DNA from 4 places in the Cellvibrio sp. KY-GH-1 genome. Region 1 is predicted to be linked to each of the others. Evidence: predicted binding sites of a transcription regulator. Region 1 holds the regulator's gene; each other region holds the start of a gene.
The links. The regulator FNR, encoded in region 1, switches genes on or off when oxygen is low (the NO sensors DNR and NnrR bind a similar motif). The targets are predictions, from matches to a motif close to TTGATNNNNATCAA.
Positions count from the first base shown of each region.

Region 2: D0C16_RS22195 (FG-GAP repeat protein) is a predicted target of FNR. The motif match lies at 2,141-2,154, and genes of this name have one in related genera.
Region 3: hemN (oxygen-independent coproporphyrinogen III oxidase) is a predicted target of FNR. The motif match lies at 1,561-1,574, and genes of this name have one in related genera.
Region 4: ccoN (cytochrome-c oxidase, cbb3-type subunit I) is a predicted target of FNR. The motif match lies at 2,275-2,288, and genes of this name have one in related genera.

Region 1 covers NZ_CP031728.1:1,610,479-1,614,047, forward strand. Annotated here, with positions in the region: gene D0C16_RS06825 (inorganic phosphate transporter) at 1-62, opposite strand, end outside; gene D0C16_RS06830 (cold-shock protein) at 314-520, opposite strand; gene D0C16_RS06835 (hypothetical protein) at 932-1,669, opposite strand; gene fnr (fumarate/nitrate reduction transcriptional regulator Fnr) at 1,915-2,673, shown strand; gene D0C16_RS06845 (DUF4202 domain-containing protein) at 2,689-3,282, shown strand; gene D0C16_RS06850 (SirB2 family protein) at 3,318-3,569, shown strand, end outside.
Region 2 covers NZ_CP031728.1:5,283,174-5,286,742, reverse strand. Annotated here, with positions in the region: gene D0C16_RS22200 (di-heme-cytochrome C peroxidase) at 1-1,883, shown strand, start outside; gene D0C16_RS22195 (FG-GAP repeat protein) at 2,208-3,569, shown strand, end outside.
Region 3 covers NZ_CP031728.1:5,235,863-5,239,431, reverse strand. Annotated here, with positions in the region: gene D0C16_RS22040 (circularly permuted type 2 ATP-grasp protein) at 1-521, opposite strand, end outside; gene D0C16_RS22035 (2OG-Fe(II) oxygenase) at 860-1,474, opposite strand; gene hemN (oxygen-independent coproporphyrinogen III oxidase) at 1,631-3,031, shown strand; gene D0C16_RS22025 (ROK family protein) at 3,057-3,569, opposite strand, start outside.
Region 4 covers NZ_CP031728.1:5,575,342-5,578,910, reverse strand. Annotated here, with positions in the region: gene D0C16_RS23180 (cbb3-type cytochrome c oxidase subunit 3) at 1-41, opposite strand, end outside; gene ccoO (cytochrome-c oxidase, cbb3-type subunit II) at 41-613, opposite strand; gene ccoN (cytochrome-c oxidase, cbb3-type subunit I) at 663-2,117, opposite strand; gene D0C16_RS23165 (argininosuccinate synthase) at 2,371-3,569, opposite strand, start outside.

The sequences.
Region 1 (3,569 bases):
ACGAGTGCCAAAAAGAGGCTGGCGCCCATGAAAAAACCGAGCCCGGTGAACATTTCTAACATAGGTTATCCGCTTGACTGAGAAGATCGATTTTAATACCACCCTCTCCTTGTGGTTTTACCACCCCATTGCGTCGGCGTTTACCGCCGCAAGGCGCGCGCATTATGAAGTTTTTGTGACAGTAAATCGACCTTTTAGCGATCATTTGAGGCAAAAAACACAGCATCTACCTCCAGCCGTAAGGCAATAAAAAAGCCGCCTCGATCGCTCGGGCGGCTTTTTTGTAATCGCATCCGAAACGGATGGCTAGCAATTACAGACCAACAACGTTCTCGGCTTGCGGGCCTTTTTGGCCTGGCTTAACGTCAAACTCTACTTTTTGGCCTTCAGCCAGGGTTTTGAAACCTGAGCCAGTGATAGCGCTGTAGTGAACGAATACGTCTTGACCTGCTTCGCTCGCGATGAAACCGAAACCTTTAGACTCATTGAACCACTTAACGGTGCCAGTACTTCTAGCCATGATAAAAACCTCGATGCTCTATACAAAATAATAAAATGAATACCCCAAGAGGAGCTTAGGCTGGCGAATTCAGATGTTACTTATGAAGAACAATACGAGGTACTAATAGATCTACTGCTAGAACAACGGATAGGACTTACCATAAATAATGCTGCAGAAGGGCCAGCTAAACCGCACTATATTCCGCCCCATTCATGATGTAAAGATTTAATTTGGGCCCTAAAAATCCACTTTTGGCTATAAGGCGCAAACCGCTGCGGCAATTTGTCACTCCCATTATTGCCGGGGAAAACGCTAGTATTCGGGACATCGCCAACCGCGATTAAATGCAGTCGGCGAGCGTCACTTTCACTTAACCGGAACCCCCGGTTAATCTCCCTGGGGCTGGATTCCAGCCCATTTTTCCAAGGACTAAGAGCGCAACTCCAATGCCGCCAATTTGACCCATTTTCCGTGGAGCTCGTTGTAATGACTTCCGGACGTTTTTGCCTTTGCCAAAATTGCCTCGAATACCTGCAGCGCTCTTTCCATTTGGCCGAGCTTCTTTGACAACCTGGCGAAATGATAACTCGCCTCAGCGCCGGGATAGTATGAATCCAGAACCTCGTATTCATGCAGAGCGGCATAATCATCCCCCAATGCCTCCAAGGCTCGAGCATAGAGCAAATGCGCATCCGGGTTTTTATAGTCCGGATTTCTAGCGATTAATTCATCCAATAAATCTTTCACTTTTGCGTATTCAGCCAAACCAAACTCAGCCTGAGCTAGCCCATACATAAACAACGGATCAAATTCATGAATTCCTTTTCGGCAATCCCGATACAGAATAGCGGCTTCCGAATATTGTTGTTTGATCAACAACTCTTGAGCGAGGCGCGAAGCATTTTCTGTTGTTTTTGCGGCCTGGTAGTTTTGCGCAGCACTATTTAAATCCCGATCTGGATTTACCAACTCTTGAACCTTTCTCATGGTCTTTCGTCCAGATCTGGTTCCGGCAAAATCTGGCAGCAACTCCAGCACCAAATAGGCTATAGAACCCGCAACAGGCAATATCATTACCAGCCAAATCCAAGTGCGAGGACGCCCCGTCTTCAGAATATGAATCACCAGCGCAACCTGGATTAATAAGGATAAAACCACTATAGGCATATTATTGCTCCCTTTTTTGCTGTTTATTTTCCACGCAATCAGGCTAAAACTGCGCTTCACACTGCCGCCTAAATGCCAGCGGCAAACTATAGTGCTTTCACCTATTCAGAGAAAGAGTAACTAATAACTATTTATACGTCAGGATAAGGGCAAACTTCGGCTTTACCCTACCCGGCAAAGCTGCAACAATCTCATCCGACACAACATTTATCCCTGCCCGCGAATTCGCGTGAGGTTGTCACTTTATGACAGTTAACCAGTCAATCGTAAAATCCCAGGACTCCAGCTGCCCGCACGATAAACGCGTGAGCTGCGGCAATTGCCGACTCAACACCATATGCTTACCAATCAGTTTGCATATTGATGACATAGATAAGCTCAACAACATAGTGCAGCGCGGCAAGCCATTGCAGCGCGGTGATTATTTGTATCGCGCCAACGATCCGTTTGATTCAGTGTACGCCATTCGCTCTGGCGCGGTAAAAGCCATGACGCTAAGTGACAACGGCGAAGAACAGGTCACAGGATTTTATCTGCCGGGCGAAGTCGTGGGTATGGATGGCATTGCCGACAATCGCTATACCAACTCCGTAATTGCGCTGGAAACAGCATCAGTCTGCGAAATTCCATTTAATCGTATGGAAGAACTCAGCCTACAGATCCCCAATTTGCAGCGGCATTTTTTCCAGCTGATGAGCCGTGAAATTACCCAAGATCAGCAGATTATTACCCTGCTGAGCAAAAGCAGCGCCGAAGAGCGTATTGCTGCATTACTGCTCAGCATTTCCAGCCGCAACAGCCGCCGCCAATTATCAGCCACTGCCTTTCGGTTGCCGATGTCGCGCACTGATATCGGCAACTATTTAGGTTTAACCATAGAAACGGTCAGCCGTATTTTTACTCGCCTGCAAAAGCAGGAAGTTATCCATGTCGATAAAAAAGAAGTCGCAATCACCAACATGGAACAACTGCGCAATATCGCCAATGGCGACACCGATTGCTAATCCAGAGACCTCAATATGATTGATTTAACTCGCCTTAACTCCACTCTGGCGGCATTTGATGCTGCCAATCTGGAAGACCCTAATCTTGAACAGGTGGATGGACGTTCAGTTGCTAAAGAATGGATCTATGCCCAGCGCATGAGCGCCCAGCTGCATAAATTTTGCGAGGCGCCTTCAGAAGCATTGCAATTAGCAACGCGCAGTCAGCATATATGCCGATGGAAAATCCCCCGTAGCGACTACCCTATGGATCGTAGTGGTTACAAAAAGTGGCGTTTGGATTTGGCGCAGTTACACGGCGACATCGCCGGTGACATTATGGCGACACAGGGCTACGACGAAAATATGATTGCGCGAGTAAAAGATCTACTCCTCAAGCGCAGTTTAAAACGCGATGACGAAGTACAAGCATTGGAAGACGTTGTGTGCCTGGTCTTTATCGAGTTTTATCTGGAAGATTTTGCCAGCAAGCACGACGAAGAAAAGCTAATCGATATTATTCGCAAAACCTGGAACAAAATGTCCACCAAAGGCCATGAGGCCGCACTTCAACTGCCATTGTCTTCCGCCATGTTGGCGCTGGTCACCAAAGCACTGAGCCCAGATTAAGGTTTTATCAACCATCCCTATAAAAGGAACGCACCGTGTACCTAGCCTTAAAACATTTGCACCTGACTTTTGTGACGCTCTCATTAATTTTCTTTGTATTGCGCGGCATTTGGTTGTTTCTCAACTCCAGCCTGCTCGCAAAAAAATGGGCGAAAATTTTACCGCACGTTATTAGCACCCTGCTACTTCTGAGCGGTGTTGTGCTAGCCGTACACTTGGGATTGTCACCCGGCAGCCAACCTTGGTTGCTGGCAAAAATAATCGCTCTGGTCGTTTATATCGGTTTG
Region 2 (3,569 bases), 2.1 Mb from region 1:
CAGTTGCTCTAGCTGGATTATCGGGTTGTACCTATATGTCTCAGGGGGTTGTGGTCGATAGTGATCGCAATGCAAAAACCAGCCAGCAAGATAGTTTTGGTGATAGCACTAGCCGTGTCGTTTACCCGGAACAAAACTGGAGCGCCGCCGACAGCCTGTGGTTTTACAACATAACCCAAGGCTCCAATCTGATTCCCTACGACATATTTCTGCATCTGGAAATGCCTGATTCAGAACAGCTGTTCCGCAGCGATGAGCACATGAACCTACTGCGCTATCTACCCCAGAAAGCGTCCTTCGCCAACCCTGATGGTTTGCCCGTGGGCTGGGTAAAAGATGAATACCAAGGGAAGGAATATATCGGCTACACCTGTGCTGCCTGCCACACGAGTCAGGTTAACTACCAGGGCGCAGCCATTCGCATCGATGGCGGAGCAACCCTCGCCGATATGGTGTTAATGCTTAAAACACTTGCAAGCTCTTTGGAATCCAGCGCGACTCAGCCAGAGAAGTTCGACCGTCTGGCGCAAAAGGTTCTGAAATCCAAATACCCCGCCGAAAAAGATAAATTCCGCCAAGAGTTGGTGGCAGCAGCAGAACAAATTCGCCTTTACAACCAAATCAATGAGCCAACCCATGGCGATAAAGTGGTCGATTACGGCTATGCACGCCTGGACGCATTCGGACGGATCTTTAACCGCATACTGACGCACCTCACGCCCAAGGATCCAAGCAACGCTAACCCCGCCAACGCGCCAGTCAGCTATCCCTATTTATGGGATACCCCACAACACGACTTTGTGCAGTGGAATGGCGCGGGTGACAACGCCCTCACCGGCCCGCTGGGACGCAATACCGGTGAGGTCTTGGGGGTTTACGCCACCATGGATCTGCACAAGAAGAAGGGCGATATCGGCTATCGCTCTTCAACTGCTGTGCGCAACCTCAACCGTATTGAGCGGCAACTAAAAAGCCTCTGGTCTCCAAGCTGGACCGAGTTGGCAGAGCAAAAGGTTCTGCCACCTATTAACCAATCACTGGCTGATAAAGGGCGTGAAGTTTTTGTGGAGTACCAATGCCATAGCTGCCACGAAGCTATAGATCGCACCGACCCCAAGCGTCGCATTACCGCCCAGTTCTCGCGCCTGGAAACTATTGGGACCGACCCATTCATGGCGGGCAACGCGCTCAAATACCAAGGTAAAAGTGGGTATTTTGAGGGTGAAAAAATCATGCCATGGAAGAAGGATTCCCCCCGGTTTGAAGCGACCACGCCAGTCGTGGCTGCAGTGAATACGGCGATTGAAGGAGTCATCCTCGAACCTGACCACGATAAATCCGCTCTTCGTCGTACCACAGAGAAGGCCTATGACCTGATAGCAGCCATCGGTGATAACCCAATTAAAAAGACCGAGCGCCATCTGGATTTTGAGGTGGTTGATAAAGCTGATTTAACAACCCTTATCGCCTATAAAGCGCGGCCGTTAAACGGCATATGGGCAACCGCGCCCTATTTGCACAACGGCTCAGTACCTAATTTATATGAGCTGTTTATGCCTAGCTGCAGCGACGCGGAAATCGCCTCCGGCAAGACCTGCCGCCCCAACCGTTTCACGGTAGGAACGCGTGAACTGGATCCGGTAAAGGTTGGCTTTGTCCAGCGCGATCCGGCCCAATACCCAGGTCTGTTTGTGTTTGATACCAGCTTGCCAAGCAATTCCAACAAAGGCCATGAGTATGCCGCCGGCGTTACTCCTGTGTTTGTATTGGGCCAAGATGGCCGTCCGGTTAAAGGGGCAGACGGCAAACCACAAATGCGCAAACTGCAGCCCATCAATAACGAGCAGCGCCTGGCGCTAGTGGAATACCTGAAGACGCTTTGATCTCATCCACGCATAGGAACCGCCAGCAATTGCTCGCGGTTCCTCCTGTTTATTTACCCCATCCCATTGCGTACCGCATTTAGCGTTAAAGAAGCTCTAGCCCAACCAATTTTCACAATTGCTCACAACTTCATGCGACGCATTCAAGGTAGATTGAGCAGATATAAACAACAAACTGAACCATTCCCGTTATTTGACGGTCTTTAGGCACGCTATTTTTGCGTCTGGACACAATCAATTGCACCTCTACCGGCTATTTGATTGACACCAAGCGTCGCGACACACAGAATCACCGACCAGTTTTAACCCTCAGGAACCTGCTGAATGAATATTGATCGCTTTTCACCGCTGTTTCAGCGCACTACCCTGCTTGTCTCGCTGCTGGCAAGCTCAATTTTGCTAACTGCATGCGGCGGCGGCGGCGGCAAATCCTCATCCAGCTCCTCATCTTCCAGTATTTCCTCATCTTCACGCAGCAGTTTTAGCGCGGCTTCCGTACCTGCAAATGGTTCAGGCATTTGGCCTAGCGTGAAAGTTGAATCGCAAAATCCAAAGCAGCTAAATTTCCAATGGAGCCCGGTTGAAGGCGCAACCTACTACAAACTTTTCAAACGTGATGCTGCTAGCGGAGGCGTTACTCAAGTAGGTGGTGACTTAGCTGTCACCCAAGCCAGCGATGAAATTGGCGTTCACGTCCATGATTGGGTTAACAGCTACTACTACGTTGAAGCCTGTAACGCTGGCGGCTGTCAGAAATCCAACCTGACCTTTACCGCAACAGAAATGATCAAAGCGATTGGTTATGTAAAAGCGCCTAATGGTGAGGCATTCGACAACTTCGGCTGGAGCTTCGCACTTTCGGCAGATGGTAAAACGCTGGCCATAGGCGCCCCCGCAGAAGATAGTAAGGCGATTGGGGTAAATGGGGATACCGCGAATAATGACAGCGTAAACGCAGGCGCTGCATACGTGTTTATCAAAGAAAATGGAGTCTGGGTCCAAGAAGCCTACTTGAAGGCATCCAACACCGAACAACCTAACCTGAACAGCAGTCGATTCCTTCCAAATGACCGCTTTGGTTACAAAGTTTCCATCTCTGACGACGGCAACACCCTTGCCGTGTCCGCCTTGCTCGAAGACGCACGATCTACTGGGATTAATTGCAACCAAGACAACTATGAATTGCGAACCACTAACAGCTCCAACAGCTCAGGCGACCCGTCGGGCAATACATATTCTGCAGTTGACTACAACAATGGCGCTGTGTACGTGTTTACTCGTAGCAATAAAGTTTGGACGCAAGAGGCTTTTGTAAAATCAAGCTATGTCGCGCAGGAGCTACGCTTTGGCGAAACTCTGGCACTATCTGGCGATGGCAAGACGCTCGCCGTTGGCGCTACCAGCGATAGCCTGGCGATAAGCGGCATCCTTATGTACCAGGCATCGTCCATGCCCGAATGTCTCGAGTACTACCCATCAAGCTCCAGCTCATCGACTTCGTCCAGCAGTTCTTCAAGTTCCAATAGCTCTGCTAGCAGCACCAGTAGCTCGTCCAGCTCCAACAGCGCAGCCAGCGCTTATACGGGCGGCTCAGGTTCAGGGTCAGTCCATATTTTTATCCGCCGCGAAGATGGCTGGATGCAACAGGCTTATTTGAAAAATTCAAATGCCCAGCAGGGAGACGCC
Region 3 (3,569 bases), 2.1 Mb from region 1:
CCGGAGGGAACACGTAAGTTATCTTCCAGTACAAAAAATTCACCCTTGTCATCGCGAATTAAATCGCTCCCACAGATGTGTGACCAAACACCGTAAGCGGGCTTCATGCCCATACACTCTTTGCGGAAATTCACCGAATCCTCAAATAAATAGGAAGGCACGACTTTATCTTTGATAATTTTTTGATCGTTGTAGATGTCGTTAATAAATAAATTCAGGGCAGTTAAACGCTGGATTAATCCGCGCTCGGTTTTTTGCCATTCACGCTGCGGAATAATGCGTGGAATAATATCGAAGGGCCACTCGCGATCGATGTTGCCAGCATCGCTATACACCGTGAACGATATACCCATGGTTTTAATGGCGAGTTCAGCGGAGAGTTTACGTTCCTGCAGTTCTTCGCCAGAAAGTGACGAGAGGTATTGAGCAAGGTGTTTGGTTTCAGGGCGGGGTTTACCGGGAGCACTAATTAATTCGTCGTAGAAATGGCCGGAGTCATAACCCTGCCAATCTATCTTCATTTCACTCATGGTGAGTTCCTTAAGCATGCGCGGCCTCGTTTTGCGGTTCTCTGAGTATTTTTTAGTTCTTTTTTTGTTTGTATATAGTTGTGGTTGTTGCCCGCCAAACACGCATCCCTGGTTTCCATTTCTTCCATCCCGGAAGAGTTTTAGCGGGCTACATGCAGTCACTTGCAAAAGCATTGCCAACTAACAACATCCATTGCTCTACCTGACAAAGCCAGAGCGCCTATACCCGTTTCAAGCAGGCTGTTTGACCGCATTTATAAATAACCAAAGGATTCATTTCCTAAAAATAATCAGACATTAGGCTAATGACCCTTCAATCTTCAAAATTGTTAGGGGCTGATACGAAACCATCCCGCGATACTCTGGCGCGGGTTTCTCGCTGGCAGGACTTCATGCGGGAAGTCCTCGCTAAGAAACAACACCAGCCTGCCGCATTCTGGTGCAACACGAACCAACTCCTGTTCTCCTGCTTCATCATAGAGCACTAATTCACCACCTGCCGCCAAGTCCCAAGCCGGGTTCAAATAAAAGACACTGGAGACTTTGCGCCCAGGCTGACCGCGGAAGGCATCGCGGTGCTTTTTATAGAAGGCGCCCGGCGCATAGCTGGCAAAATGCGCTTCATAGTCGGCAAGACCGAGAAACAAGCGCTCGTTCAAAGCCCGCCGCAGTTTATCCATCGCAGATAAAAATTCTGTGACAGCACCATCGCCCGGCTCCAACCATTGAATCGCGTCGCCACGCACCGAATCATTGACTTGATAATCCCCCTCGCGACCTATACCCGCACGTGTAAGCAGGCCTTCGCGGGCGGCAATCAGGTCAACCAGGCCATCCGTTATTTCCGGAGGAAAAACACCATCGAGAATAATGAATCCGGGGCCCACCAGGGCATCGGCAATTTCATCATAATTATCTTGTAGCAAAGGGCGGGAACGAGACATAAGAACTCAAACCAGAAAAAACAACGGCAAGCGACGCCAATTAACACGCCGCATTAAGAGGTTTACGGCGAAGAGCCATTATAGGCTTGATCCACATCAATTCGGGAATAGACGTAAGTTTTACCATGGCATCAAGCAGACTACCGGTGAGCCGCCATGTCCATTTTTACGCAGCCCATTGAATGGGATCAATCAATTATCCAACGCTATGACCTGGCAGGGCCGCGCTATACCTCCTACCCAACGGCACCACAATTTCAGGAAAGTTTTAGCCAGTCCGCACTCTTTAGGGCGATCGTCCGCAGCAACCTTGCACATCGTCCGCTTTCTTTATACTTCCACATACCATTTTGTGAAAGCCTTTGTTACTACTGCGGATGCAACAAAATTGTTACCAACAACAAAAGCCGTTCCCTACCCTACATTCACCGCATGATCCAAGAGCTTGCGCTCTATGCAGAAATGTTTGAACCTGGTAAGGAAGTTCAACAACTTCATTGGGGTGGTGGAACACCAACATTTATCAGCGATGAAGAAATGTCGCTCCTCATGAATGCCAGCAGGCGCTTGTTCAAATTTGCGGATGATGAAACCGGCGAGTTCTCAATTGAAATACACCCTGGCACCGTAAGTACAAGCACCATGGCGCATCTACGCCAGCTGGGATTCAATCGCGTGAGCATGGGCGTGCAAGATTTTGACGAAAATGTGCAGCGCGCCGTAAATCGTTTTAACTCTGTTGCACAGGTTGCGGACATGGTGCATGCCTTGCGCAAACAAGATTATCAATCTATTAGCATGGATTTAATCTATGGTTTGCCGCTGCAAAATCAACAGTCATTGCAACAAACGCTACAGCAAGTGATTGAATTGGAACCTGATCGATTATCCCTGTTTAACTATGCACACATGCCGCATTTATTTAAAAGCCAAAAATTAATTCGTGCCGAAGAACTTCCTGGCGCCGGTGAAAAACTGGAGATGCTGCATCACGCCATTGAAACGCTGCAGCGTGCCGGTTATGTGTATATCGGTATGGATCATTTTGCCAAACCGGGGGATGAACTGGTTAACGCTCAACAAAGCGGAAAATTACAGCGAAATTTTCAAGGCTATTCGACTCACAGTAACTGTGACTTGCTGGCGCTGGGAGTTTCTTCCATCAGTATGATCGACAATGTCTACGTACAAAACGAAAAAGATTTAAACAGCTATCAACAGAAAATGGATATGGGACTTTTACCCATTGCTAAAGGTTTTACCTTGAATCAAGAGGATTTATTGCGCCGCTTCGTCATCAACCGGTTGATTTGCTATTGCGAATTATCCTTCCATGAACTCACGCGCCTATTTGATATCACCGCGCAACAACACTTCCGTTCCGAATTGGCACAATTACAACCAATGGCTGAAGATGGGCTCATACAAATCGACGACAATGGGATAAAAGTATTAAACAAGGGCCGCTTGCTCATTCGCCGTATCTGCATGGTGTTTGATGAGTATTTACAACAAACGGATAACAACAAAACTATTCGTTACTCAAAAATTATTTGATTGAAAATGCGCAAACCAAAATTCATCAGGCTAAGCGGCGCTGCAATTCCTGCAACGCGAGATCTGAAATACCTAAAATTGCGGCAGTGCCATTAAGGGGCGTTCTAACAATATAGTCTTTCAGGTTGTTCAGTACTGCATTGGGGGCGTAACCGTTGACGTAGGCGGAAAAGTACTCCCGCACCAGAGGTAGTAGCTGTGGCTGCTCCATGACGCCGCCACCAAAAATAATTTTCTCCGGTGCAAGTATTTGCGTGAGGTTAACGCACATGAGTGCCAGATACTGCGCTTGCAATAACCACGCGGGGTGATCCGCCGGTAAATATTTTCCAGCAACACCCCAGCGCGACTCAATGGCCTTACCCGATGCCAACCCCTCCAAACAGCCCAGATGATAAGGGCAGCAACCCGCGTAATTATCGGATACCTGGTCGCGCGGCATCAGCATATGCCCGACTTCCGGATGACGAATGCCATGCACCAGCGCATTATTAACGACAATACCAGCGCCTATACCCGTACCAACGGTGACATACAC
Region 4 (3,569 bases), 1.8 Mb from region 1:
ACCAACACGGTCGAGATGGCACCAACTGTACCTGCGTCCATTAGCGTTTCTCTTTTAACAACACGCCGAGGTTTTGCAGGTAAGCAACTAACGCATCCATTTCAGTTACACCATGCACAGCTCTTTTGGCGCCAGCAAAGTCTTCTTCAGTATAGGGAACACCCACTTTAGCCAAGGCACGCATCTTGTCTGCTGTGTGCTTGCCGTCCAGCTTGTTGTCATACAACCAGGGGTAAGCAGGCATGATGGACTCTGGTACCACAATGCGCGGATTGAACAGATGCACTTTATGCCAATCATCAGAATAACGACCGCCTACGCGAGCGAGATCCGGACCAGTACGCTTGGAGCCCCATAAGAACGGATGCTCGTATACAGATTCACCGGCTACTGAGTAGTGACCATAACGTTCTACTTCAGCACGCAGTGGACGTACCATCTGGGTATGACACACATGGCAACCTTCGCGGATATAAATATCGCGACCTTCCAGTTGCACAGCGTTTAGAGGTTTCAAACCTTCTACAGGGGTAGTGGTTTGCTTGAGAAAGAATTGTGGAACTATCTCTACCAAACCACCGAAGCTAATGGCGACAACCATAAAAATAGTCATCAAACCAATATTCTTTTCTACTATCTCATGACCTTTCACGGCATTCCCCTTACACAGCTGGTGCCTGGACAGGCTGGGTTTCAGTGGCTGCCTGTTGGTTGGCAGCACGCACTGTACGATAGGTGTTGTAAGCCATTACAAGCATACCGGTCAGGAAGAAAGCACCGCCGATAAAGCGCATGATGTAACCGCCTTTGCTGAACACTACAACTTCAATAAAGCTGTAGGTCAAAGAACCATCAGGGTTGAACGCACGCCACATCAAACCTTGGCCAATACCATTGATCCACATAGCTACTACATAGAGAACAGTACCTACAGTAGCCAGCCAGAAGTGCAGGTTGATCAACTTCACACTGAACATTTCTTCGCGGTTAAACAGCTTTGGCAACATGTGATATACAGCACCGATAGAAATCATCGCTACCCAACCCAACGCACCTGAGTGTACGTGACCTACAGTCCAGTCGGTGTTGTGTGATAAGGCGTTTACATTTTTGATTGCCATCATCGGGCCTTCGAAGGTAGACATGCCGTAGAAGGACAAAGCCACGACCAGGAAGCGCAAGGTGGGGTCAGTACGCAATTTGTGCCATGCGCCCGACAAAGTCATGATCCCATTGATCATGCCGCCCCAGCTTGGCGCCAACAGAATCAGCGACATCACCATACCCAAAGATTGGGTCCAATCCGGCAACGCGGAGTAATGCAAGTGGTGTGAACCTGCCCAAATGTACAGAGAGATCAGCGCCCAGAAGTGAACGATGGACAGTTGATAAGAGTAAACAGGACGACCCGCTTGCTTGGGTACGAAGTAATACATCATGCCCAGGAAGCCTGCAGTCAGGAAGAAACCTACCGCGTTGTGGCCATACCACCACTGCACCATAGCATCAGCAGCACCGGCATAAGCAGAGTAAGACTTGGTCAAGGTAACCGGGATAGCTGCGCTATTAACAATATGAAGTGCAGCAACGGTAACGATAAAACCGCCGTAGAACCAGTTTGCAACATAAATGTGCGAGGTTTTGCGCTTAACGATAGTACCGAAGAACACTACCGCATAAGCGATCCATACTAATGCCAACAATATGTCGATTGGCCATTCCAATTCGGCATATTCTTTAGCGGAGGTAATACCCTGTGGCAGGGTAATTGCCGCGAGCACGATAACAGTTTGCCAGCCCCAAAAGGTGAAAGGCACTAACCAACCACCGAACAGGGTCGTCTGACAGGTGCGTTGCACGACGTAATAAGAGGTAGCAAAGAGCGCACAACCACCAAACGCAAAAATTACCGCGTTGGTGTGCAAAGGGCGCAAACGGCCAAACGCGGTATAGGGTTGCAGCAAGTCGTTCAGACCTGGCCACACCAATTCCGCCGCAATGAATACGCCCACTCCCATACCAACTATGCCCCATACAATGGTCATAATGGAGAATTTGCGTACTATGTCTAAGTCGTATACTGGAGGATCCCCAGCTACAGTCGCGTGACTACCCATAGGACTTTCCTGTTACTTAAAAAGAAAAATAAAAACTTTACGTCTCGGCTTAACCGGTATTGCCAGTATCAGGCAGTTATCAAAAGCTATAACCCTACTTTAGGTGCGGCATTTTGCCTCAAGCGCGGCATTTTGTCTCACACTTGCAGTTACAGGATTGATATTTATCAAATTATTTATGCGCTTTTAATCAACCGAATCATCAATTGATCAAACTTCCCGCAGCCGCCATGGCTGCGGGAGCGCCGGACAATTACTTGAGGACACGGCCTTTGTTGGCGGCTATACGCATACGCAGGGCATTGAGCTTGATGAAGCCTTCTGCATCTTTCTGGTTGTACGCGCCCGCATCATCTTCAAATGTAGCTACTTTTTCATCGAAGAGACTGTCTGCTGAGCGACGACCTACAACATGGACCGAGCCTTTGTAGAGTTTGACGCGCACATCACCATTCACGAATTGTTGCGACTCATCGATCATCGCCTGCAACATTTTACGCTCTGGACTCCACCAATAACCGTTATAGATCATCTCGGCGTATTTAGGCATTATGCTGTCTTTCAGATGGGCAACTTCACGGTCCAGAGTGATGGACTCGATCGCGCGATGAGCGCGCAGCATGATGGTGCCGCCGGGAGTTTCATAGCAGCCGCGCGACTTCATACCTACGTAGCGGTTTTCAACGATATCCAGACGACCCACGCCATTCTCGCCACCCACTTTGTTTAGATAAGCCAGGATAGTTGCCGGAGACATGCGCTTGCCATCGATAGCAACCACATCGCCTTTTTCATAAGTTAGTTCAAGGTAGGTAGCTTTGTCTGGAGCGGCTTCCGGGGCAACAGTCCAACGCCACATATCGTCTTCCGCTTCGGTCCATGGGTTTTCCAGGACTTTACCTTCATAGGAAATGTGCAACAGGTTGGCATCCATAGAATAAGGGGATGCCTTTTTCTTGGTGAAATCCACCGGAATATTGTTCTTTTCACAGTAATTCATCAGGGTTTCGCGGGAAGTAAGATCCCACTCGCGCCATGGAGCAATTACCTTAATACCTGGTTTCAGTGCATAAGCACCCAATTCGAAACGTACCTGGTCGTTACCTTTACCAGTCGCACCGTGGGAGATTGCATCGGCACCAACTTCATTTGCGATTTCAATCAGACGTTTGGCGATTAATGGGCGCGCAATCGAAGTACCCAGCAGGTATTCACCTTCATAAATGGTGTTAGCACGGAACATCGGGAATACAAAGTCACGCACAAACTCTTCACGCAAGTCATCAATGTAGATTTGTTTTACACCCAACGCCTGGGCTTTGGCACGCGCCGGTTCAACTTCTTCGCCCTGACCTATGTCAGCGGTAAAGGTGATCACTTCGCAGTTATAGTTTTCTTGCAGCCATTTGACGATCACTGAGGTATCCAGGCCGCCTGAATAGGCCAGAACCA